2 regions of the Paraburkholderia sp. A3BS-1L genome follow, and region 1 is predicted to be linked to the other one. Evidence: riboswitches for the same ligand, from Rfam matches in the RefSeq annotation. Region 1 holds a riboswitch; the other holds the start of a gene.

The links. A riboswitch is a leader RNA that binds a small molecule or an ion and turns the genes downstream of it on or off. The one in region 1 is predicted to bind manganese.
Region 2: another riboswitch for manganese. It lies ahead of P5W99_RS10780 (TMEM165/GDT1 family protein); the one in region 1 lies ahead of P5W99_RS34520 (sodium:calcium antiporter).

Annotation. Positions count from the first base shown of each region.
Region 1 covers NZ_CP120445.1:833,523-844,551, forward strand. The annotation lists gene P5W99_RS34490 (MFS transporter) at 1-1,040, opposite strand, end outside; gene P5W99_RS34495 (ABC transporter substrate-binding protein) at 1,178-2,251, opposite strand; gene P5W99_RS34500 (DeoR/GlpR family DNA-binding transcription regulator) at 2,469-3,248, shown strand; gene glpD (glycerol-3-phosphate dehydrogenase) at 3,564-5,093, shown strand; gene glpK (glycerol kinase GlpK) at 5,126-6,631, shown strand; gene P5W99_RS34515 (MIP/aquaporin family protein) at 6,752-7,468, shown strand; gene P5W99_RS34520 (sodium:calcium antiporter) at 7,520-8,524, opposite strand; yybP-ykoY riboswitch at 8,609-8,786, opposite strand; gene P5W99_RS34525 (alkyl/aryl-sulfatase) at 8,857-10,791, opposite strand; gene P5W99_RS34530 (GMC family oxidoreductase) at 10,838-11,029, opposite strand, start outside.
Region 2 covers NZ_CP120442.1:2,379,188-2,390,216, reverse strand. The annotation lists gene P5W99_RS10815 (chorismate mutase) at 1-293, opposite strand, end outside; gene P5W99_RS10810 (hypothetical protein) at 627-776, opposite strand; gene P5W99_RS10805 (hypothetical protein) at 1,385-3,202, shown strand; tRNA gene P5W99_RS10800 (tRNA-Thr) at 3,276-3,351, opposite strand; gene P5W99_RS10795 (class 1 fructose-bisphosphatase) at 3,419-4,435, opposite strand; gene pepN (aminopeptidase N) at 4,691-7,390, opposite strand; gene P5W99_RS10785 (DUF4136 domain-containing protein) at 7,650-8,333, shown strand; gene P5W99_RS10780 (TMEM165/GDT1 family protein) at 8,374-8,946, opposite strand; yybP-ykoY riboswitch at 9,038-9,198, opposite strand; gene guaD (guanine deaminase) at 9,257-10,564, opposite strand; gene P5W99_RS10770 (adenosine deaminase) at 10,715-11,029, opposite strand, start outside.

The sequences.
Region 1 (11,029 bases):
CACGCATAGAGCGTCGAAAGCCACAGCTCCACGATCAGCAGCGTCGAGAAGGAGGGCGCGGCTACGAGCCAGCGCATGACCGGATACGCGCTGAGCACGGCGAGCACGGTGCAGGCGATCAACACGGGCGCGCGGCCGATGCGGTCCGACACGGCGCCGGAGATGGGCAGCCAGATGAAGTTCGAGACGCCCACGCATACGGTCACGAGCAGAGCGTCATACGACGAGAGGTGCAGCTCGACCTTGCCGAAGGTGGGCGTGTAGGCGGTGATCAGATAGAACGAGGTCGTCGTCATGATCACGAGGCCCATGCCCGCGAGCACGATGCCCCAGTTGCTGGCGATGGCGCGTGTGATCTCGCCGAGGCTCGGATGATGGCGGCGTGCGGTGAACTCATCGGATTCGCGCAGCGTGCGGCGGATATAGAACAGGAACGGCACGATCATGCAGCCGACCACGAACGGCACGCGCCAGCCCCACTCCTTCATTTCGGGCGCAGGCAGCATGGCGTTCAGCGCCACGCCGAACGCCGCGGCGAACACCACGGCCACTTGCTGGCTGCCCGACTGCCACGAGCAGAAGAAGCCGCGGTTGCCCTTGGTGGAGATTTCCGCGAGGTAGACGGACACGCCGCCCAGCTCGGCGCCTGCCGAGAAGCCTTGCAGCAGACGCCCGATCAGGATGATGAGCGGAGCGGCCAGGCCGATGGTGGCGTAGCCGGGCACGAAGGCCACGCACATGGTGCCCACGGCCATCAGCCCGAGCGAGAGAATCAGGCCTTTGCGGCGGCCATGGCGGTCCATGTACGCGCCGAGCACGATGGCGCCGAGCGGGCGCATCAGGAAGCCCGCGCCGAACACGGAGAGCGCGAGCATCAGCGAGGCGAATTCGTTGCCGGCCGGAAAGAACGTGCTGGCGATGGCGGCGGCGTAATAGCCGTACACCATGAAGTCGTACATTTCCAGAAAGTTGCCGCTGACCGCGCGAAACACGGTGCGGGCTTTCGACTCTCCCGGCGCGGCGTTAATGGCTGAAGACATGTTGGACATCCTTGCATGTTGGACGAGCGCACCCCGGCGGCCGTGCGGGCCGTCGTGCTGCTCGCCGTGTGGCTTGATTCGGGGTGGAAAACGCGGTTGAAATTAAAGCGATTGTTTTGGCGAACGGCAGCGCCGGATTACGGCATGCCTTTCACGAATTCATTCGTATAGGTCTTCGACAGATCGACATGCCGGGCCGTCAATCCCGTGCCTGCCGTCATCAGCACCTTCAGCACGGTTTGCGGCGCGCCGTCGGGCATCAGGCCATCCTTCGAAAACGCGCCCTGCGCCGAGGCGAGCGCGCGCACATAACCCGCGCGGTCGTTGCCGATAACCTCGGGCGGCAGCACCGCGGCGATCTGCCCAGCCGAATGCGTGCTGATGAAGCGCAGCGCACGGGTGAGCGCTTGCACCATTTTTCCGGTCTCCCGCCGGTGCGCGAGCATCCAGTTGCGCCGCAGATAGAGGCACGCGCCTGCGTACGGGCCGCCGACCCAGCGCTGCGTGTCCTCGACGCTGCGCATGTCGACCACCACCGTGGCCGCGCGGCTCGTCAGGAGGCGCGTGGCCGTGGGTTCCTCGACCATGCCCGCGTCGATCGAGCCCTGCTCGAAGGCTTCGACAAAGCGCGTGTCGGATGCGAGCGGCACAACCGTGTAGTCGCCGGCCGCCACGCCCGCGCGGGCGAGCAGGAAACGCGTGAGCACCCACGTGGAGGCGCCGAATCCGGTTACGCCGAGGCGCTTGCCGCGCGCCGCTTTCATCGCCGCTGTATTCGCTGGTGTGTTCGCTGGTGTGTTCGACGCCGTCGTTTTCATGGCGGTGGCGCCAGCCAGTTCCCGGCCGCCTTCCGCATGAACCGAGGCGAGCTCGGCGAGCCCCGCCGCGCGCTGCAGCACCACCACCGAGAGCACGTCCTGGCCGCGGCTCTGCAGGTCGAGCGTGTGGTCGTAGAAGCCCACCGCGCCTTCGATCGCGCCGGCGATCAGTTCCGTGGAGGTGTCGATGCCCGCCGGACCCGAGACCACCTGGACGTCGAGCCCTTCGTCCTTGAAGTAGCCCAACTGCGAGGCAAGCACTGCTGGCAGATAAACGATCTTGGACATGCCCCCCATCATCAGCCGGATCGGCTCGGCATGCGCCATCGGGGCGGCGCCGAGCGCGATGCACAGCAACAAAGCGCTGCCGAAATGCTGGGCGCCGGAAAGCATGACTGCGTGACTCCTCGTGACCGGCGGCTTGCCGGAATGGGTGGAAGTATAAGAAAGCGTGGCCTTCTGATTGCTTTCTGGCTGAAAGCGATTTTCTCGGTATTTACCCCGTATTTACCCGGGTACGGATGCGGGCGCACCCCCACTGGGCCACCGAATGCCCAGCCCGACTGCCCTTACAATAGTGCCAGTTCCCATTCGCTGCCATCACGAGACCATGACACGAGACCCCCGCCTCACCCTCAACGCGCGTCAGCAGGAGCTGCTCGAATGGGTGCAGCGCGACGGCTTCGTGACCGTCGACGATTTCGCCGCGCACTTCGGCGTCACGCCGCAGACCATCCGCCGCGACGTCAACTGGCTCGCCGACATGAACCTCCTGCGCCGCTACCACGGCGGCGCGAGCCTGCCCACGAGTGCGGAAAACGTCTCCTACGGCGCGCGGCAACAGATGTTCCACGCGGAGAAGCGGCGCATCGGCGCGCTCGCGGCCTCGCACATCCCTGATCAGGCCTCGCTCTTCATCAACCTCGGCACCACGACCGAGGAGGTCGCGCGCGCGCTCAACCGCCATCGCGGCCTGCGCGTCATCACGAACAATCTGAACGTGGCGAGCATGATGAGCGGCTACCCGGAATGCGAAGTGCTCATTACGGGCGGCATCGTGCGGCCGTGGGACAAGGGCATTGTGGGCGAGCTCACCATCGACTTCATTCGTCAGTTCAAGGTCGATTACGCGATTATCGGCACCTCGGCGATCGAAACCGATGGCACGCTGCGCGACTTCGACACGCGCGAGGTGCACGTGGCGGAAGCGATCATCGAGCACGCGCGCACCGTTTATCTGGTGACGGATCATTCGAAAATCGGCCGGCCCGCGCTCGTGCGCCAGGGGCATCTGAGCCAGATTCACGCGCTTTTCACCGACAAGCCCCTGCCCGCCCAAATGAACGAGACCGTTGCCCAGGCGGGAACGGCCGTGTACGTCGCGGACTAGGCAGCGGCGCGGCGCACCCGCATGTGCCGAAACGAAAGCAATACGAACATCATTCGAAAATTTTCGAGCTTGTTCAAACGCTCTCCAGGCGCTTGATCGGGCGTCCACTTGCGCTTGAAATCCAGCGATATGCAGGGCAGTTGCCTTTTGTCAGGCGATTCCGGAAGTCCGCTCGTCACACCATAAAAGCGAACTTTACTTTTTCGGTTTTGTTCGATAAATTTCGAATTCGAACATTTTTTGGTTCGATCCTGGTGAATGCTTTGGCGTGATCAACCAGGATCGCGAGTTTGCCGGAACTATCAGGGAACGCAGGTGAGTCAACAGAATCGCTACGATCTGCTCGTCGTGGGTGGCGGAATCAACGGCGCGGGCATCGCGCGTGACGCGGCTGGGCGCGGGCTCTCCGTGCTCCTTTGCGAGCAGGACGACCTTGCCTCGCACACCTCGTCAGCGAGCACAAAGCTGATTCACGGCGGGCTGCGCTACCTCGAACACCGCGAGTTCGGCCTCGTGCGCAAGGCGCTGCAGGAGCGAGAGACGCTGTTGCGCTCGGCGCCCCACATCATGTGGCCGCTGCGCTTCGTGATGCCGCACATGCCCAACCTGCGCCCCGCGTGGCTCATCCGCGTCGGGCTCTTTCTTTACGATCATCTGGCCAGGCGCGAGCTGCTGCCGGGCTCGCGCGGCATCGACATGCGCCGCCACGCGGCGGGCGCACCGCTCATCGACACCATTCGGCGCGGTTTCGTTTACTCGGACGGTTGGGTGGACGATGCGCGTCTGGTCGTGCTCAATGCGCTCGACGCGCAGGAGCGCGGCGCGCGGATTCTCACGCGCACCAAGCTCGTTGGCGCGCAGCGCGTGAATGGCGAATGGCTGGCGACCCTGCGCCGCCCCGACGGCAGCACCTTCGACGTGCGCGCGCGCGCGGTGGCCAATGCGGCGGGCCCATGGGTGGGCGAGGTGCTGCACGGCGCGCTCGGGCGCGGCGCGCAGCACAGCGTACGCCTCGTGAAGGGCAGCCATATCGTGACGAAGCGTCTATTCGATCATGACCACGCCTACATTTTCCAGAATCCGGACAAGCGCATCGTCTTCGCGATTCCTTACGAGCACGACTTCACGCTGATCGGCACGACCGACGTGGAATACCGCAGCGATCCCGCGAAAGTCTCGATCGACGGCGACGAAACGCGCTATCTGTGCGAGTCGATCAACCGCTATTTCAAGCGCAAGATCTCGCCCGCCGACGTGCACTGGACCTACTCGGGCGTGCGGCCGCTGCTCGAAGAAGAGGGCACGAAGAATGCGTCGGCGGTCACGCGCGACTATCGTCTGGAGATGGACGACACCGAAGGCGCGCCGCTGCTCTCCGTGTTCGGCGGCAAGATCACCACGTTTCGCAAGCTCGCGGAAGAAGCCGGCGACAGGCTGTGCCGCGTGCTGGGCAGCAACGCGCCGGGCTGGACCGCCGGCGAGCCGCTGCCGGGCGGCGACATCGCGAACGCGCGTTTCGCGCCCTTCGCCGAAGGCTTCGCGGGTCGCCACGCCTGGCTGCCCGCGCCGCTCGCGCTGCGTTACGCGCGCGCTTACGGCACGCGCGCTGAGCGCCTGATCGGCAAGGCTGCGTCGCTCGAAGAACTGGGGCCGCAGATTGCCCCAGGCATTTACGAGGCCGAATTGCGCTATTTGCGTGATACCGAGTGGGCGACCTGCGCCGAGGACGTGCTCTGGCGCCGCTCGAAGCTCGGCTTGCACGTGGCGTCGGGCACGCTGGAGGCGGTCACGGCGGCGCTCGAAGCGTGGTTTGCCGCGAGCCGCGCGCCGCACATCGCGGCGTGAATCAAAACTACTCACGGATGGAGATAAGAGACATGCAGGACCAACAGTACATTCTTGCGCTCGACCAGGGCACCACGAGTTCGCGTGCGATGCTGTTCGACCGGCAGGGCCATATCGTCTCGATGGCCCAGAAGGAGTTCGAGCAGATTTATCCGCGTCCGGGCTGGGTCGAGCACGATCCGCAGGAAATCTGGTCGACCCAGGCGGGCGTGGCCGCCGAAGCCGTTACGCGCGTGGGACTGAACGGCACCAATATCGACGCCATTGGCATCACGAACCAGCGCGAAACCACCATCGTCTGGGACCGCGAGACCGGCCATCCCATCTACAACGCGATCGTCTGGCAGGACCGCCGCACGGCCGGCTTCTGCGATCAACTCAAGGCACAAGGCCTCGAAGCCATGGTGCGCGCGAAGACCGGTCTGCCGATCGACGCGTACTTCTCGGCCACCAAGATCCGCTGGATTCTCGACAACGTGGAAGGCGCGCGCGAAAAGGCGCGTCGAGGCTTGCTCGCGTTTGGCACCGTCGACAGCTGGCTCGTCTGGAATTTCACGAAGCACGAATTGCACGTGACCGACGTGACCAACGCCTCGCGCACGATGCTGTTCAATATCCACACGCGCAAATGGGACGACGAGCTGCTCGACGCGCTCGATATTCCGCGCAGCATGCTTCCCGAAGTTCGTTCGTCATCCGAAGTGTATGGGCCGACCAAAACCACGGTATTCGCGTCGAAGATTCCGCTCGCAGGCATTGCCGGCGACCAGCAGGCGGCGCTGTTCGGCCAGATGTGCACGGCCTCCGGCATGGTGAAGAATACCTACGGCACGGGCTGCTTCCTCATGATGAACACGGGCACGAAGCCCATCGAGTCGAAGAACAATCTCGTGACGACCATTGCGTGGCAGATTGGCGACGAGGTGAACTATGCGCTCGAAGGCAGCATCTTTATCGCTGGTGCCGTGGTGCAATGGCTGCGCGACGGCATGGGCCTCATCAAGAGCGCGGCGGAAGTCGAAGCCCTTGCGGCGAGCGTGCCGCACACGGATGGTGTGTATCTGGTGCCGGCCTTCGCTGGCCTTGGCGCGCCGCACTGGAACGCGCACGCGCGCGGCTCGCTCTTTGGCGTGACGCGCGGCACGACCGCAGCGCACGTCGCGCGCGCCGCGCTCGATTCGATCGCGTATCAATCGCTCGACGTGCTCGCTGCCATGGAGGCCGATTCGGGCATCAGCGTAGGCGAGTTGCGCGTGGACGGCGGGGCGAGCGCCAATAACCTGCTCATGCAGTTCCAGGCAGACCTGCTGGGAGTGGATGCCGTGCGTCCGCGGATTACCGAAACCACCGCGCTAGGCGCGGCCTATCTCGCTGGCCTCGCGACCGGCTACTGGAAAAGCGTGAACGAACTGCAGAGCCAGTGGCATGTGGACAAGCGTTTCTCGCCCGCCATGCCGCCATCGCAGGTGGACGCCTGTCGCGCGGGATGGCAGCGCGCGGTGCGCGCCGCCAAGGCTTGGGCCGACGACACGCAGTAACGCCGCGGCGACATCCGGCCAAAGAACTCGAACGAGTCAACGTAACCCAATACCGAAGGGCCGCGCAGCCAGCACTGCGCTGGTCTCGCGTCAATTTCGGAATCCTGAGAAATAATCAGAATGTCACCATACATTGCTGAATTCATCGGCACGGCCATACTCGTACTGCTAGGCAACGGCGCGGTCGCCAACGTGCTGCTCGCAAAGACCAAAGGCAAGGGCGCCGACCTCATCGTCATCGTGATGGGCTGGGCGATGGCCGTGTTCGTGGCCGTGTACGTCACCGCATCGTACAGCGGCGCGCATCTGAACCCGATCGTGACGATCAGCCTCGCGCTCACTGGCAAGTTCGCATGGTCGAAGGTGTGCGGCTACATCGTCGCCCAGATGCTCGGCGGCATGGCGGGCGCGTTCCTCGTGTGGCTCGCTTATCGCCAGCACTTCGCGAACGAAGCCGATGCCGATCTCAAGCTCGCCGTGTTCTGCACCGCGCCTGCGATCCGTAGCGTGCGGCACAACGTGATGACCGAAGCCATCTGTACCTTCGTGCTGATCCTCGGCGTACTGTATCTGGCCTCGCCGCAGGTGGGCCTGGGCGCGCTCGATGCATTGCCGGTTGGCCTGCTCGTGCTCGGCATCGGCATTTCGCTGGGCGGCCCCACGGGCTACGCCATGAGCCCGGCGCGCGATCTCTCGCCGCGCATCATGCATGCGCTGCTGCCGATCCCGGGCAAGCGAGACAGCGACTGGCGCTATGCGTGGATTCCCGTGCTCGGACCGCTGCTGGGCGGCGTGGCGGCTGCGTCGCTGTATCTGTATCTGCATGCGACGCATTGAGGGTCGTGGGGCGGCGGTTTCGCAACGTGTTGCGCAACCGCTGCAAGCCAATCACTTCGGAATCACCCACAGCATGCCCGCAAACACCGCATAGAGCCAGCCCACATGCGTAAGCTGGCGGCTATGCACTTGCGGCGCACGGAACGCCCATTGCAGGAACAGGATGGCGAGCATCGTCGTGGCCGCGGCAAGAATCGACGGCGCACCCAGGTGCCACGGCGTGAAGAACAAGCCGAATGCGGTGGGAATAGTCGCCTGGATCATCATCGCGCCGCTGATGTTCGCGAGCGCGAGCCGCTCCTTGCCCTGACGCACCCAGATGATCGCGTTCATGATTTCCGGCAGCTCGGTGGCGATCGGGCTGAAGAGCAGCGCAGTCAATTGCGGGCTCAGGCCGAGCCACGGTCCTACTTTACCGATCTGCTGCACGAACAGGTGCGAGGCGAAGAAGATCACGACCAGCGCGCCCAGGGTCTGGAGCAGGACCCAGAACAGCGACGGGTCCGCATCGCGCGGACGCAGCTTGAGCGGCTCGAGCCCCACGTCTTCGATCTCATCGCCATCGTCGCTCAGCTCCTTCCAGCAATAGAGCGCGTAGGCCGCGAGAAACGCAATGCCGAGAATGGGCTTGAAACTGAACACCACGAGTCCGAGCCCGATTTTCGCCACGAAGATCGCGAGGAACCAGAGCTGGTCGCGGCGCAGGTGGCGCGTATCGGCGTCGACGGTGCCGGCGCCTGCACGGCCCGCGCGCGCGACCGTCGCCAGCAACGCGACGCCCACCACCGCATAGGCGACGGTGCTGAGCGCGAGCGGCCCGCCAATGGCCGCGCCAATGCCGATTTCCTTGTGGGCCGGATCGGTGCCGAACGCGACGGCTACGAGCGTGACCACGCTTTCGGGCAGCGCCGTGCCGAACGCGGCAAGGATCGTGCCGGTGGCCGTCTGCGTGACCTTGAGCTTCTGGCCGAGCCACTCGACGGCATTGACGAAGGTTTCGCAGGATAGATAGATGATGCCGGCGGCGGCAATGAGCAGGGCGAACGTCCAGATCATGACGAGCGCTCCGTCGTGCGGGGGTGTGCGACTGCGATCGCGTGGCGGCGTGAAAAGCGGTGCATGGGAAACGGCATTCCTCGGGCTGGACGGACGGACCAATGACGCAATCCCCCCGCCCAGCCCGGGTATGAAGGATGACGTCATAGGTCTCGTCAGGCCGAAGAACGGCTGCCGGCGCCATGGCACAGCGTGCCAATTATGTTGACGGCGGCGCGACACGCATCGCGCGTGACGCAGACTACTCCCCTAAGACCGGCGCATTATAGCCGACGAATGCGGTTGTGCGGGAGGGGGCTCGTTTCATGGCGTAGTTCGTCGGCACATCTGCGTCACGGTTCCACGACGTTGAAATCGCCGTCGAATTTGTCGAGGGTCCCTAGCATGGCGCGGAACAGTTCGACCTTGCCGTCCAGCTGGATTTCGCGCGCAAGTACGGCTTCCTGAAAGCCCGTTTCCCCGCAGAGGATCCGGTTGAGCGTTTGCCTCGACATGGTCACGCTCAGATCGGTGCGCTCGTTTGGCGATGTGTAGCACCACGTCAACGCCCCATTCTGGAGATTCAGTTTGAACTGCTTATCGATGTCGCTGAAACGCCACGCAATGCGCATGTTCAGATGCTGCGCCTTCAGGCCATCGACACGAACGGCGAAATAGTCGAAGAACATTTCCTCGGTAATCGCGCTGACCATGTCGGCGCTGCGGCTGCCGAATTCGGTCGAAGCATCTCGCCCTTCGCGCAGTTCGCGCGCGCCGAGCAGGAACGCGTTGCGCCACGTTGCCGATTGGGCCTGATACCCCATCTGTTCGAGCGCAGCAGCACCCAGTTCGCGCGCTTCGCGCAACTGCGGCTGTGCAAACACCAGGTGGTTCATGCACTGGGCGACCCAACGGTACTCGCCTTGATCGAAATCTCGACGCGCGCGCTCGAGCATGGCATCGGCTCCGCCCATGTACTCGACATAGCGCGGTGCGGAAGCCTCCGGAGGCAGGGCGTGCAGGTTAGCCGGATTGCCGTCGTACCAACCCAGGTAATGCTGATAGATGGCTTTGACGTTGTGCACGACAGCGCCGTAGTAGCCGTGCGCATGCCACTTCGAACGCAACTCGTCCGGCAGGCGAATCTGCTCGGCGATTTCAACGGCGTTCAAGCCGTGGTTCATGAGGCGCACAGTCTGGTCGTGCAGGAATTTGTAGAGATCCCGCTGCGCCTCCAGGTAATCGACGATGCGCTCGTTGCCCCAGGTCGGCCAGTTGTGCTGCGCGAACACGACCTCGGCTTCGCGCCCGTAGCGCTCCAGCGACTCGCCCAGGTATCGCGACCACGATTGCGCGTTGCGTACCTGCGCGCCTCGCAGCGGACACAGATTGTGCAGCGACCGCGTGCCGTTCTCGGCCAGGTTGAGCGCGCGCTCCTGCGGGAACCAGAAGTGCATCTCGGCGGGCGCTTCGCTTTCGGGCGTGAGCTGAAACACGATTTCGACGCCGTCGATCACATGCGATTCGGTCATTTGCATGATCAGCTTTGTCGGTGGAATCAGCGTGATCGTGCCGCGCGGAATATTCTTGCCCATGCCCGCATCGATCTGGCAGCAGGCATTGCGCGCGAGCGTATGGCCAAACTGGAATTGCGCGCGCCGCGCCATGGCCGTGCCCGCCATCACGTTTTCCGACACCGCTTCTTCCATGAATCCAGCGGGCGCGATGACCTGCGCCTTGCCGGCCACGACATCCGCTTCGTCCACGACGCCTCGCACACCGCCGAAGTGATCGGCATGGCTGTGGCTGTAGATGACCGCCACGACAGGGCGCCTCGGACGATGCGCGAAATACAGCTCGAGCGCGGCGGCAGCGGTTTCCTTGCACGTGAGCGGATCGATCACGATCAGGCCGGTCTCGCCTTCGATGAACGTCACGTTGGAAACGTCGAAGCCACGCACCTGATAGATGCGCTCGGTCACGCTGAAGAGACCGTGCAGCCTGTTCAGCCGCGCATGGCGCCACAGACCGGGATGCGCGGTGGGCGGCGCGGCTTGCTCGTCGAGAAAGCCATAATCGGCGAGGCTCCAGATCAGTTGCCCGTATGCGCCGCGAATCTCCGCATCGGCTATGGTGCCGATAAAGCCGTGCTGTGCATCGGCGACTTCAATCGGATCGTCGGGCGGCAGGTCGTTCAGCGCGTGCTGTTGCGCGGCGATGGTCGCCTCGGTTGCGGGAAGCGGCCCGGGCAGCGCCCGCTGGGCTTCTTGCTTGATCGGATGTTGCATCGTGTGTCTCCCAGATTCTGCCGGCGCCTTGCCGACGATATTCTCGCTATGCCCGGCGTTGTGCGGCGCGAATCATGTCGGCGGCCTTTTCGCCGATCATCATGGCCGGAGCGTTGGTGTTGCCGCCGATCAGCGTTGGCATGATCGAGCAGTCCACCACGCGCAGACTTTCCACGCCTCGCACGCGCAGTTCGGGATCGACGACCGCGTGCGGGTCCGCGTCGCGCCCCATCTTGCA
Region 2 (11,029 bases), on a different replicon from region 1:
GCATCGATCTGGTCGCGGAAGAACGCGCGGGCGAACGCCGGATCGACGCCTGCGGCCGCAGCGCGTTTCTGGACGTCAGCAATCAGCGCGTTCTCGCGCGGCGTATCCGTGATCGGCTTATGGTTGAGCCATTTCCAGTGTGCGACGGGCTCGGCCAGCGAGAGGCGCTGCGAGACGAGCGCGACGAGGTTGGTGAGCGCCGTATCGTCGCCGTCGGCGCGTGCCGAGGCAGCCGGCAACATGATGAGAACTGCGGCGATACAGGACGCGAATGCGCGAAAAGCGGAGTTCATTGCAAGAGGGCGGTCCGGCCGGACGAAGAGGAAAAAACGAAGGATAGCCGGTTATGAGGCGCCTGTTGGCCGCCGTTGCCGCAAACCGTTTTCAATGCGGCAGAAAATAATCTCGATTGTCGGTGCGATAGCGCACAAACGGCGCGCAATATGGATCACGCGCGCGTTGCATCGAACGCGCGCGTCAAGCGAGTCGAGGCTCGCGGTTTTGCGCCCAAGCAACCACGCGCACCATCATTTCGATGGTGCGATCGAGAGTGCGCAAAAACCCGCGGCAATGCCTGCACCGGCCCGCCGTTTGCTTTGCACGTCTAGCGCCAATGCGCTGCCCCGTCACTTCTGTTCGTGTGCCTTGCGTTGCTCGTCGAGAAATGCGCGCACATGAGCGGGCAATTCATCGCCGAGAAACTCAACGGCCACCGGTTCCGGATCCGGGCTGAATACTTGGTCCGGGGTCGGAATCCTTGGTGGTTTGGCGTCCATGATCTTTCTCCTATGTGAGGCAATTATCTGGCTCCGCCCTTCAATCGCGCTAGTGCCAGCCAACGCAAAGGAGCTTTTCCGGCGTGCGTGTTGCTTTATTCGCACATCGGGACAACTTATTAACTACTCAGGAATATAATTATTCGGATACGCGCCCTTGCGTGATCATTCCCTGAACTCCCCTGGCCCCGGCTGTACAAGCGACGGCGTTTTGCCATGGGAGAGCGGCAAGCATTCGTGTGCGTTGCCGCCCCCTTGTATCCGTGTGTTCGATCGAGTCCGTTTCCTGTCTATATCGGCTGATTATCGGCCGAGCTTGACCCCTGAGCGTTAAACAGAATTAAAACGGTGTAAGCGTTCGTTTCTGGCGAGTGCATCCGGTCTCATTGGTATTTTTGCGGCTTGGGTTATTGTCAAAATTCACCGTTACCAGGGTCGCTGGCGTGCCGTCAGGATTGCACCGGCGCCGGAACCTGTTTTACGTGGGCGTGGTTCGGCGGCGCAGCGCGAACGTTTCTGCGCGAGAAACGAGGGATTGCCTGAGATACGCCGGGGTTTTCAGCATCGTCTGATTCGACCCTCGGACGACCTCCGCTATCTTCAAAACCATGACCCATCAAAACCGCCCCGAGCCGGCTCATGTTGCGGCCGACGCATCGGGCCAGCAAGCAGCGCTTGCGCTTGCCGATCACCATTTCGACAACGGCCGAACGGCCGACGCACTGCGCGCCTATCAGGACGTGCTCGCTGTGCAACCGCGCCATGTGCATGCATTGCATCGCACCGCCCTCGCGCATTTTCGAGGTGATGAGCGCTCGCTCGCGCGCGACTTTCTCGAGCGCGCCTTGAACGTCGCGCCGGAACGCGCCGAGTTGTGGGAGCATCGCGGGTTGATCGCCGCGCTGGCGGGCGAGCATGTCATGGCCGAGGCCTGTTATCACCGGGCCATTGCCCTAAGCGGCGGCGCAGCCAGTCTGCATCGCAACCTGGGCGACGTGCTGAAACTTGCCGGGCGTCGGGGCGAGGCGTGCGCGCATTATGAAAAGGCGCTTGGATTCGATCCGGCGCTTCATCATGCCGTGCAGCGTCTCGGCACGCTGAGTCTCGAAGACGGCCGCCGCGAAGAGGCCGTGAACTATCTGCGCCGCGCCTGGACGCTGGGCGCCGCACGTCTTGTCGATGGCATCGCATTGATCAACGTGCTGTCGCAACTTGGGCACATCGAAGAAGCGGATGCCCAGATCGCGCTCATGCGCACGACCTTCGCGGCGGATCCTCGTGCGCTCGACGCGCTCGCATTCTGTCTGAACGAACTGCATCGCTACGAAAAAGCCCGCGAAGTGGCCATGCAGGGGCTGGCGGTGGACGCCGGGAGTGCCGGTTTGCATCACAACGCCGCTTACGCATCGAACATGCTTGGCGATCATGTGCGCATGCGGCAGCACAGCTTTGAGGCTGCGCGCCTGAAGCCCGACGACGCCCATCTGCAATTCAATGTTGCGGTGTCGCTGCTGCGCGATGGCGAGTTCGAGGACGGTTGGCGGCACTACCGTTGGCACGAGCGTCTGCCGCAGAACAGCACGCTGGCGCAGCCCGGCTTTCCGCAGTGGTCCGGCGAGCCTGTAGCCGGACAACGCTTTCTGCTGCTCGGCGAGCAGGGGCTCGGCGATCAGATCCAGTCTCTGCGCTACGCCGACTGGTTGCAGTGTCAGGGTGCGGCGGTCGATGTCTGGGTCGGCGAGGCGCTGGCCGGTGTGGCCGCGTGCGCGAGCGGGGTAGTCCGGGTCTGGACTACGCTGCCGCCTGGTCCCTACGACTATTGGTGTCGCATGTTTCGTTTTCCTGATCATATGCGGCTGGCAACGAGCATGTTGCCGCTTGCGATGCCGTACCTCGGCGCGCCTTCCCAGGTCATTGAGCGTTGGCGCGAGCGGATCGTCGGCTTGACAGGTGCGAACTCGCGCAAGCGCTGCGTGGGTCTGGTGTGGGCCGGCAATCCCGATTACGAATTCGACCGCTATCGCTCCATTGCCTTGAGCGCGTTGCATCCGCTGCTCGCGCGCAGCGAAGTGGCGTGGTTTGCGCTGCAAAAGGGCGCTGCGCAAACCGACATCGAGACCTTGCCGTCCGGCATCGATATGACGCCGCTTGGACCTGAGATCGCGAACTTCACCGACACGCTGGCGATCGTGCAGTCGCTCGACCTCGTGATTACCGTGGATACGTCGGTTGCGCACCTCGCGGGGGCGGCGGGCGTGCCAGTGTGGATCTTGCTGCCGACCTGCACCGACTGGCGCTGGATGACGGGCCGCAGCGATACGCCCTGGTATCCATCGGCGCGGCTTTTCAGACAGCGTGAACTGGGGCGCTGGGATGATGTGATCGAGGAGGTGGGCGAGGCACTAGATGAGGTGCGACTGCCGTAGTGCAGTAGAAGAGGGCGGCGGCGCAAAACAAAAAGCCCAGCCGGTTAAGGCTGGGCTTTTTGTTTGAAGCTTTTGGTGCCGGAAAGAGGAATCGAACCCCCGACCTTCGCATTACGAATGCGCTGCTCTACCGTCTGAGCTATTCCGGCCGCACATCAAAGAAGGAAGATTATAGGAGGGAATCTCGGGCTATGCAAGCCCTTTTCCCCAACCTTTTTATTTCTTCGCTTCCTGATGGTATCGGGTCACGCGCTCGACCTCGTTTTTCGAGCCGAGGAACACGGCCACGCGCTCGTGCAGGCTCTTCGGCTGAATGTCGAGGATGCGCTGCGCGCCGTTGGTCGCCATGCCGCCCGCCTGCTCGACGATGAACGACATCGGGTTCGCTTCGTACATCAGGCGCAGCTTGCCGGGCTTCGAGGGATCGCGGCGGTCGGCCGGATACATGAAGATGCCGCCGCGGCTCAGGATACGGTGCACGTCGGCGACCATCGAGGCGATCCAGCGCATGTTGAAGTTCTCGCCGCGCGGACCGTCCTTGCCCGCGTTCAACTCGCCAACGTACTGCTGCACCGGCTCATACCAGTGGCGCGCGTTAGATGCGTTGATCGCGTATTCGCGCGTGTCCTCGGGAATGCGCATGTTGCTCTGCGTGAGCACCCACGAGCCGAGTTCGCGGTCAAGCGTGAAGCAGTTCACGCCATTGCCGGTCGTGAGCACGAGCACGGTTTGCGGGCCGTAGACGGCGTAGCCCGCCGCGACTTGCTGCACGCCGGGCTGCAGGAACGAGGCTTCGGTGGCCTGTTGGCCGTCCGGGCAGCGCAGCACCGAGAAGATCGTGCCGATCGAGACGTTCACGTCGATGTTCGACGAGCCGTCGAGCGGGTCGAACACGAGCAGATATTCGCCCTTCGGATAATTGGCCGGGATCGGGAAGAAGGTTTCCATTTCCTCGGACGCCATGGCCGCGAGGTTGCCGCCCCATTCGTTGGCGTCGAGCAGGATTTCGTTCGACAAAATGTCGAGGTTCTTCTGCACTTCGCCCTGAACATTTTCGCTGCCTGCGGTGCCGAGCGCGTCGCCGAGGGCGCCCTTGCTGACGTTGTAGCTGATCGCCTTGCACGCGCGCGCGACAACTTCGATCAGCAGACGCAGATCGGCCGGCAGGTTGCGATGCTCGCGCTGCTGCTCGATCAGGTATTTCGTGAGGGTGGTACGACGGTGCAAAGCCATTGCAGGACTCCAGATGCGCTTGGGAATAGCGCAATTCTACCTGCTGGACGAGGCTCGGCCCGTTTGGTCAATCCTGAAAATAAGCGCGATCGGCTCGGGGCACGCGTCGGACGGAAATTCGGCCGGGAAATCGAGCGGAAAAATAATGCAGAAAAAATGCGCACAAAAATGCCGGCCGCGAGGGCCGGCAGCGTGCATGACCGGTGTGAGGACGAGGCTGTGCGCGGCGCTGTGCAACGGCGCCGCGCGCGAGGCCTACGCCAGCGCCTTTTCCACGATCTCACGGACGTCGCGCGATTTCGCCTGCGTGGCGACCTGTTCGAGCGCGGCGCGCATCGCGTCGCGCAGCGCCGGGGTGAAGCGGCGCCACAGTTCGAGATTGCGTGCGAGGCGTGCGGCAACCTGTGGGTTGATGGCGTCGAGCGCGAGGACTTGTTCGGCCCAGAACGCGTAGCCCGAGCCGTCCGCCGCGTGGAACTGAGCGGGATTCGCCGCGCAGAAGCTGAAGATCAGCGAGCGTGCGCGGTTCGGATTCTTCAGATTGAAGGCCGGGTGGCGCATCAGCGCACGCACGGTCTCGATCGTCGGGCGCTGGGCCGTGCCGCGTTGCGTCGCCTGCAGGGAGAACCACTTGTCGATGACGAGCGGTTCCTTCTCGAAGCGTGCGTAGAAGTCCTCGAGCGCCTGCTTCGCCTGGTCGCCGCCTGTGCCTGCCGCCGCGTTCATCAGCGCCGACAGCGCGGCTGCGCGGTCGGTCATGTTGTTCGCGGCGTGGATTTGCGCGGTGGCGAGTCGCACGGCGTCGGCGGGGTCGTCGAGTTCCGAGAGATACGAAAGCGCGAGATTCTTCAGGCCCCGGTGGCCAGCGGCTTCCGGCGTGGGCTCATAGGCGCCCGGCGTGAGGTTGGCTTCGTAGGCCGCAAGCCATGCGTTCTTGAGCGCCGCGGCCAGGCCCTTGCGCACGAACTGGCGCGCGGCGTGCACGGCGGCGGGATTCGACTCCGCCATCTGCTCCGCGAGATAGGTCTCCGAGGGCAGCATCAGCACGAGTTCGCGGAACGACGGCGACAGCGAAGCGTCGTTGAGCACGCGGCCAAACGCGTCGATGAGCGCATCGTTCATCGCGAGCGGCTGACGCGTGGCGGCGCGTGCGGCCAGCGCGAGCAACTCGCGCGTGGCAAGGCGCTGGCCCGCTTCCCAGCGGTTGAACGGATCGCTGTCGTGCGCGAGCAGGAACGCGAGTTCGTCGTTGCCATAGTCGTATTCCACGATCACCGGCGCCGAGAAGTTGCGCAGCAGCGAGGGCAGGGGCTTGTGGGCGATGTCGACGAAGGTGAAGGTCTGCTGCGCCTCGGTGAGTTCGAGTACGCGCGTCGTGCTTGCTGTCATGCTGGAGCTGGATTCGCCTTCGAGCTTGAGCGGCAGGTCGGCGCCATCGGGGCCGATCAGGCCGATCGCGAACGGGATCAGGAGCGGTCCCTTCTGCGTGTCGCGCGCGGCCGGCGAGCCGTTCGCATAGCCCTGCGCGAGCGTGACGCTATAGCGCTTCGCGGCTTCGTCGTAACGCGTCGTGACCGTGACGCGCGGCGTGCCCGCCTGGCTGTACCAGCGCTCGAACTGCGCGAGGTCGCGGCCATTGGCGTCGGCCATGGCGCGGCGGAAGTCGTCGCAGGTCACCGCCTGGCCGTCGTGGCGCTGGAAGTAGAGGTCCATGCCCTTGCGAAAGCCGTCGCGGCCGAACAGCGTCTGATACATCCGCACGACTTCCGCGCCTTTCTCGTAGACCGTCATCGTGTAGAAGTTGTTGATCTCGACGTAGCTTTCAGGACGCACCGGATGCGCCATCGGGCCTGCATCCTCGGCGAACTGCATCTGGCGCAGCACGCGCACGTCCTCGATGCGCTTGGTCGCGCGGGCGGCTTCGTTCTCGTCGCCTCCCGACATTGCCGCCGAGAATTCCTGGTCGCGGAACACAGTGAGGCCTTCCTTGAGGCTCAGCTGGAACCAGTCGCGGCAGGTCACGCGGTTGCCGGTCCAGTTGTGGAAGTATTCGTGGCCGACCACGGCCTCGATGTTGGCGAAATCGACGTCGGTGGCCGTTTCCGGATTCGCCAGCACGTACTTCGTATTGAAGATGTTGAGCCCCTTGTTCTCCATCGCGCCCATGTTGAAGTCGCTCACGGCGACGATCATGAAGCGGTCGAGATCCAGTTCGAGGCCGAAGCGCCGCTCGTCCCAGCGGATCGAGTGGATCAGCGAGTCCATCGCATGGCGCGTCTTGTCGAGATCGTGCGGCTCGACCCACACCTGCAGCAGCTTCTCCTTGCCCGAGCCGGTCTTGATGCGCTCTTCGAGCGCCACGAGCTTGCCGGCCACCAGCGCGAACAGGTAGCTCGGCTTGCGGAACGGGTCTTCCCACTTCGCATAATGGCGGCCGTCGGGCAGTTCGCCTGCTTCGATGAGATTGCCGTTCGAGAGCAGCACCGGGCACGCGGTCTTGTCGGCGCGCAGCGTGACGGTGTAGGTCGACATGACATCGGGGCGGTCGAGGAACCAGGTGATGCGGCGAAAGCCTTCAGCTTCGCATTGCGTGAAGAAGTTGCCGCTCGATACGTAGAGCCCCGAGAGCGTGGTGTTGGCTTCCGGGTCGTTGGCGCCCGTGAGCGTGAGCGTGAACGCGTCGGGCACGTTCTCGATCGTCAGGCCATGTTCGTGCGCACGCACGTTTTCGCAGGCATTGCCGTCGATTTGCGCGCCGATGAATTCGAGCTGTTCACCCATCAATTCGAGGTGCGGCGCGGACTTGGCAGCGGGATTGCGGCGCACGCGCAGCGTGCTCTTGACGACGGTGTGTCCGGGCGCGAGGTCGAATTCGAGGTCGACGGTGTCGATCAGGAAGGCGGGCGGCGCGTAGTCTTCGCGGCGGATCACAGTAGGCGTGGCGGTATCGGACATGGTCTCGTGCGGGGAAGCTTCGGGTCGGATAGCGGTATAGGGAGGCCGCGCCTTGCGTACGATGACGCGGCCGCTCGCCCCATTGTACAAAGGCTCGCGCAGCTTGTCCGAGATGGCCCGCAGGCGTGCGCCGCGCAGCGGGCCCGAACTTTCCCGCTGGGGCGCGAGTCAGTATGATCGGGGCCTGCGGTGTCGACCACCGCAAGCTTGCCGCGCGCCGACGAACTGTCGTCACTGCCACGACTGCAACGAGAAGACCATGATGCCCGACCGATGGACCCGCCGCGCGCTGCTGTTGCTGGCGGCGCTTGCCGTGACGCTGTCCGGCTGCACGACCTATGTGACGAGCCAGGTGACCGCGTTCTCCGCGTGGGGAGGCGGCAGCGATGCCACGCGCACTTACGCGTTCACGCGCAATCCCGACCAGCAGCACAGCATCGAGCAATCGACCTACGAGAGCCTCGTTGCCGACGGGCTCTCCTCGTACGCATTCCGCCAGGTGCCCGAGCGGCAGGCGCGCTATCTCGTGGGCCTCGCCTACGGCAGCCGCATGGACACGGTCACGGTGGCGCAGCCCGTGTTCTACAACCCGTGGCCGGCTCCGTACTGGGGACCGTTCAATCCGTGGGGGCCTTGGGGTCCCTGGGGCCCCGCTTATGTGAACCAGAGCTATCCGGTGTACTCGCATGCACTCGGCATCCGCATCACGGAGCAGGCGGGCGGGAAGGAGGTCTATAACGTCACCGCGCGCACCTCGGGCGACGATCCCTCGCTCGTGCACATCATGCCGTTTCTGGTGCGCAGCGCACTGTCGAACTTCCCGCTGCAGAACGGCTCGGTGCAGCAGGTGAAACTGCCCGTGGACAAGACCACGGGGGCGCCGGCCGAAGTCCCGGCGGCGGCGCCAGGAACCGCACCGGCAGCGGCCGCTCCGGCAAAGTAGACGGAGCCAGCGTCAGTGGCGGCTCAAGCGTTACAGACGATCAAACGCCCACGCCCATGATGGCGAGCACGCCAAGCACCACGAACAGCACGGCGGCGATGCCGTGCACCAGGCCCGTCGGCAGCTTGTGGGCGAAGCGGTCGCCCAGCAGGATCGCAGGCACATTGGCAATCATCATGCCGAGCGTCGTGCCGGCCACCACCCCGAAGAAGTCGTGAAAGCGCGCGGCGAGCGCGACGGTTGCGATCTGCGTCTTGTCGCCCATCTCGGCGAGAAAGAAGGTGACGACGGTGGCGCCGAACACGCCGAGGCGCGTGCGATTGACGTTGGCTTCGCCCTCGTCGAGCTTGTCGGGCACGAGTATCCACAATCCCATGGCGACGAAGGAGACGGCGAGCGCCCAGCGCATCACCGAGGGCGTGACGAGCGAGCCGAGCCACGCGCCGAGCGCGCCCGCGCCCGAGTGATTGACGAGCGTGGCGGCCAGTACGCCGAGAATGATCGGCATGGGCTTGCGATAGCGCGCTGCGAGCACGAGCGAAAGCAGTTGCGTCTTGTCGCCGATTTCGGCGAGCGCGACTGCGCCGGTCGAGACGAGAAAGGCGTGATTCACGTGTTGGTGATCCTCGGGCCGAGATAAATGCGAGCGACGACTCACGGCCCGCCGGGCCCTGTTGCGGCGGGCATGAGTCATCGGTCTCGCCAGGCCTGAGTACTAAGGCTGCGTCCGCCATGGCCGCGCGGGCCAAGTCTGTTGACGGATGCTCCCGCTGCGCATGCGCGGCGCGCGCCAAGACCCGAAGGCTAGCCGGGCGGCACGGAGCGGGGCGGCTACTCCCCAATGGACGGCGAATTATAGCATTGGGGTTTTTCCGACACCCGGCTTCGCCGGGGCCGTTGGAATGTGGATTTGCCGTGGGATTTTAACGCTTTGCCGTGTCGCGGCTGTGCACGCGCGTACCGGCTGCGTAGGTCTCGAATACGGCGCGGTCGTCGCCGAGCAGCGCGAACGCGAACAGCAGTTCTTCGAGCGATTCGGCGCGCGCGGTGCGGCGCTTGAGCAGCGGGGTGGCCTGCGGGTCGAGCACGACGAAGTCGGCTTCGCTTTGCGGCGCGAGCGTGCCGATCTTGTCGGCGAGATCGAGCGCGGCTGCCGCGCCGGCCGTGGCGAGCCAGAACATGCGCGTGGCCGTCAGGTGATGGCCGCCCATGCGCGCGACCTTGTGCGCTTCGTTCATGGTTTGCAGCATCGAGAACGACGTGCCGCCGCCCACGTCTGTCGCGAGTGTGACGGGCATCTCGGTGGCCTGGGCCTTGTCGAAGTCGAACAGGCCGCTGCCGAGGAACAGGTTCGAGGTCGGGCAGTGCGCCGCGACCGTGCCGGTTTGCGCCATGCGGCGGCGGTCTTCGTCGTCGAGCCAGATGCAGTGGCCGTACACGGCGCGGCGGCGCAGGAGTCCGTAATGATCGTAGACATCGAGATAGCTGCGCTGGCGCGGGAACAGTTCCTTCACCCACTTCACTTCGTCGAGATTTTCGGCGACGTGGCTCTGAATGAAGATGTCGCCGTGCGCCTTCGCGAGCGCCTCGCACGCTTCGAGCTGCGCCTCGGTCGAGGTGGGCGCGAAGCGCGGCGTGAGCGCGTACATCTGGCGGCCATTGTTATGCCAGCGCGAGATGAGTTCGGCGCTGTCGTCGTAGCCGGTCTGGGGCGTGTCGCGCAGGAACTCGGGGCAGTTGCGGTCCATCAGGACCTTGCCCGCGATCATGCGCATGTTCCGGGACTCGCTCGCCGTGAACAGCGCATCGGCCGATTGCTTGTGCACCGAGCAGTAGACGAGCGCCGTGGTCGTGCCGCACGAGAGCAGTTCGTCGACGAAAAAGCGCGCCGTCTCGAACGCCACGTTTTCATTGGCGAAGCCGCGCTCGGTCGGGAACGTGTAGGTCTCGAGCCACGGCAGCAGGCCCGGCGCCGGCGAGGCGATCATGTCGGTCTGCGGGTAGTGAATGTGCGTGTCGATGAAGCCCGGCACGATCAGCTTGTCGCGCAGGTTGTGCACCGTCGCGCCTTCAGCCATGCGAGCGCTGAGCTCGGACCATGCGCCCGATGCGACCACGCGGCCGTTCTCGACGATCACCACGCCGTCTTCGTGGAAGACGGCAGCGTCGGGCGACTGCGCGGGGTCGCCGGTGAACGTCAACAGTTTTGCGCGATAAGCCGATTGAGTCATGGGAACTTCGTCTCCGAAAAATTCAGGTGTTCATGAGCCGTATGTATGCGCACCGCTCCTGAAAACGCGGCGCGCAAAAGCCCTGGGGCCGGCGCTGGCGCGCCGGTCCTCATCAAGGGTGAAGCCTTAAGCTTGGGGAGCTGCGCGGGATCAGGCCACGGCGCCGCTCCAGTACCGATCGAGCTGCGCGATCAGCGCGGCGCGTTCCTCGGGCGTCACGAAAGACGCCTCGAAGCTGTTGCGCAGGATCGTGTACACCTCTTGGTCGTCGAGCTGCAGCGCCGTGATGATGGCGCTGAAGTTCTCGTTCACGTAGCCGCCGAAGTACGCGGGATCGTCGGAATTGACGGTCACCGCGACGCCTTCGTCGAGCAGCTTTTTGAGCGTGTGCTTCGTCATGTCGTCGAACACGCAGAGCTTCAGGTTCGAAAGCGGGCAGACGGTGAGCGCGACGCGCGTGTCGGC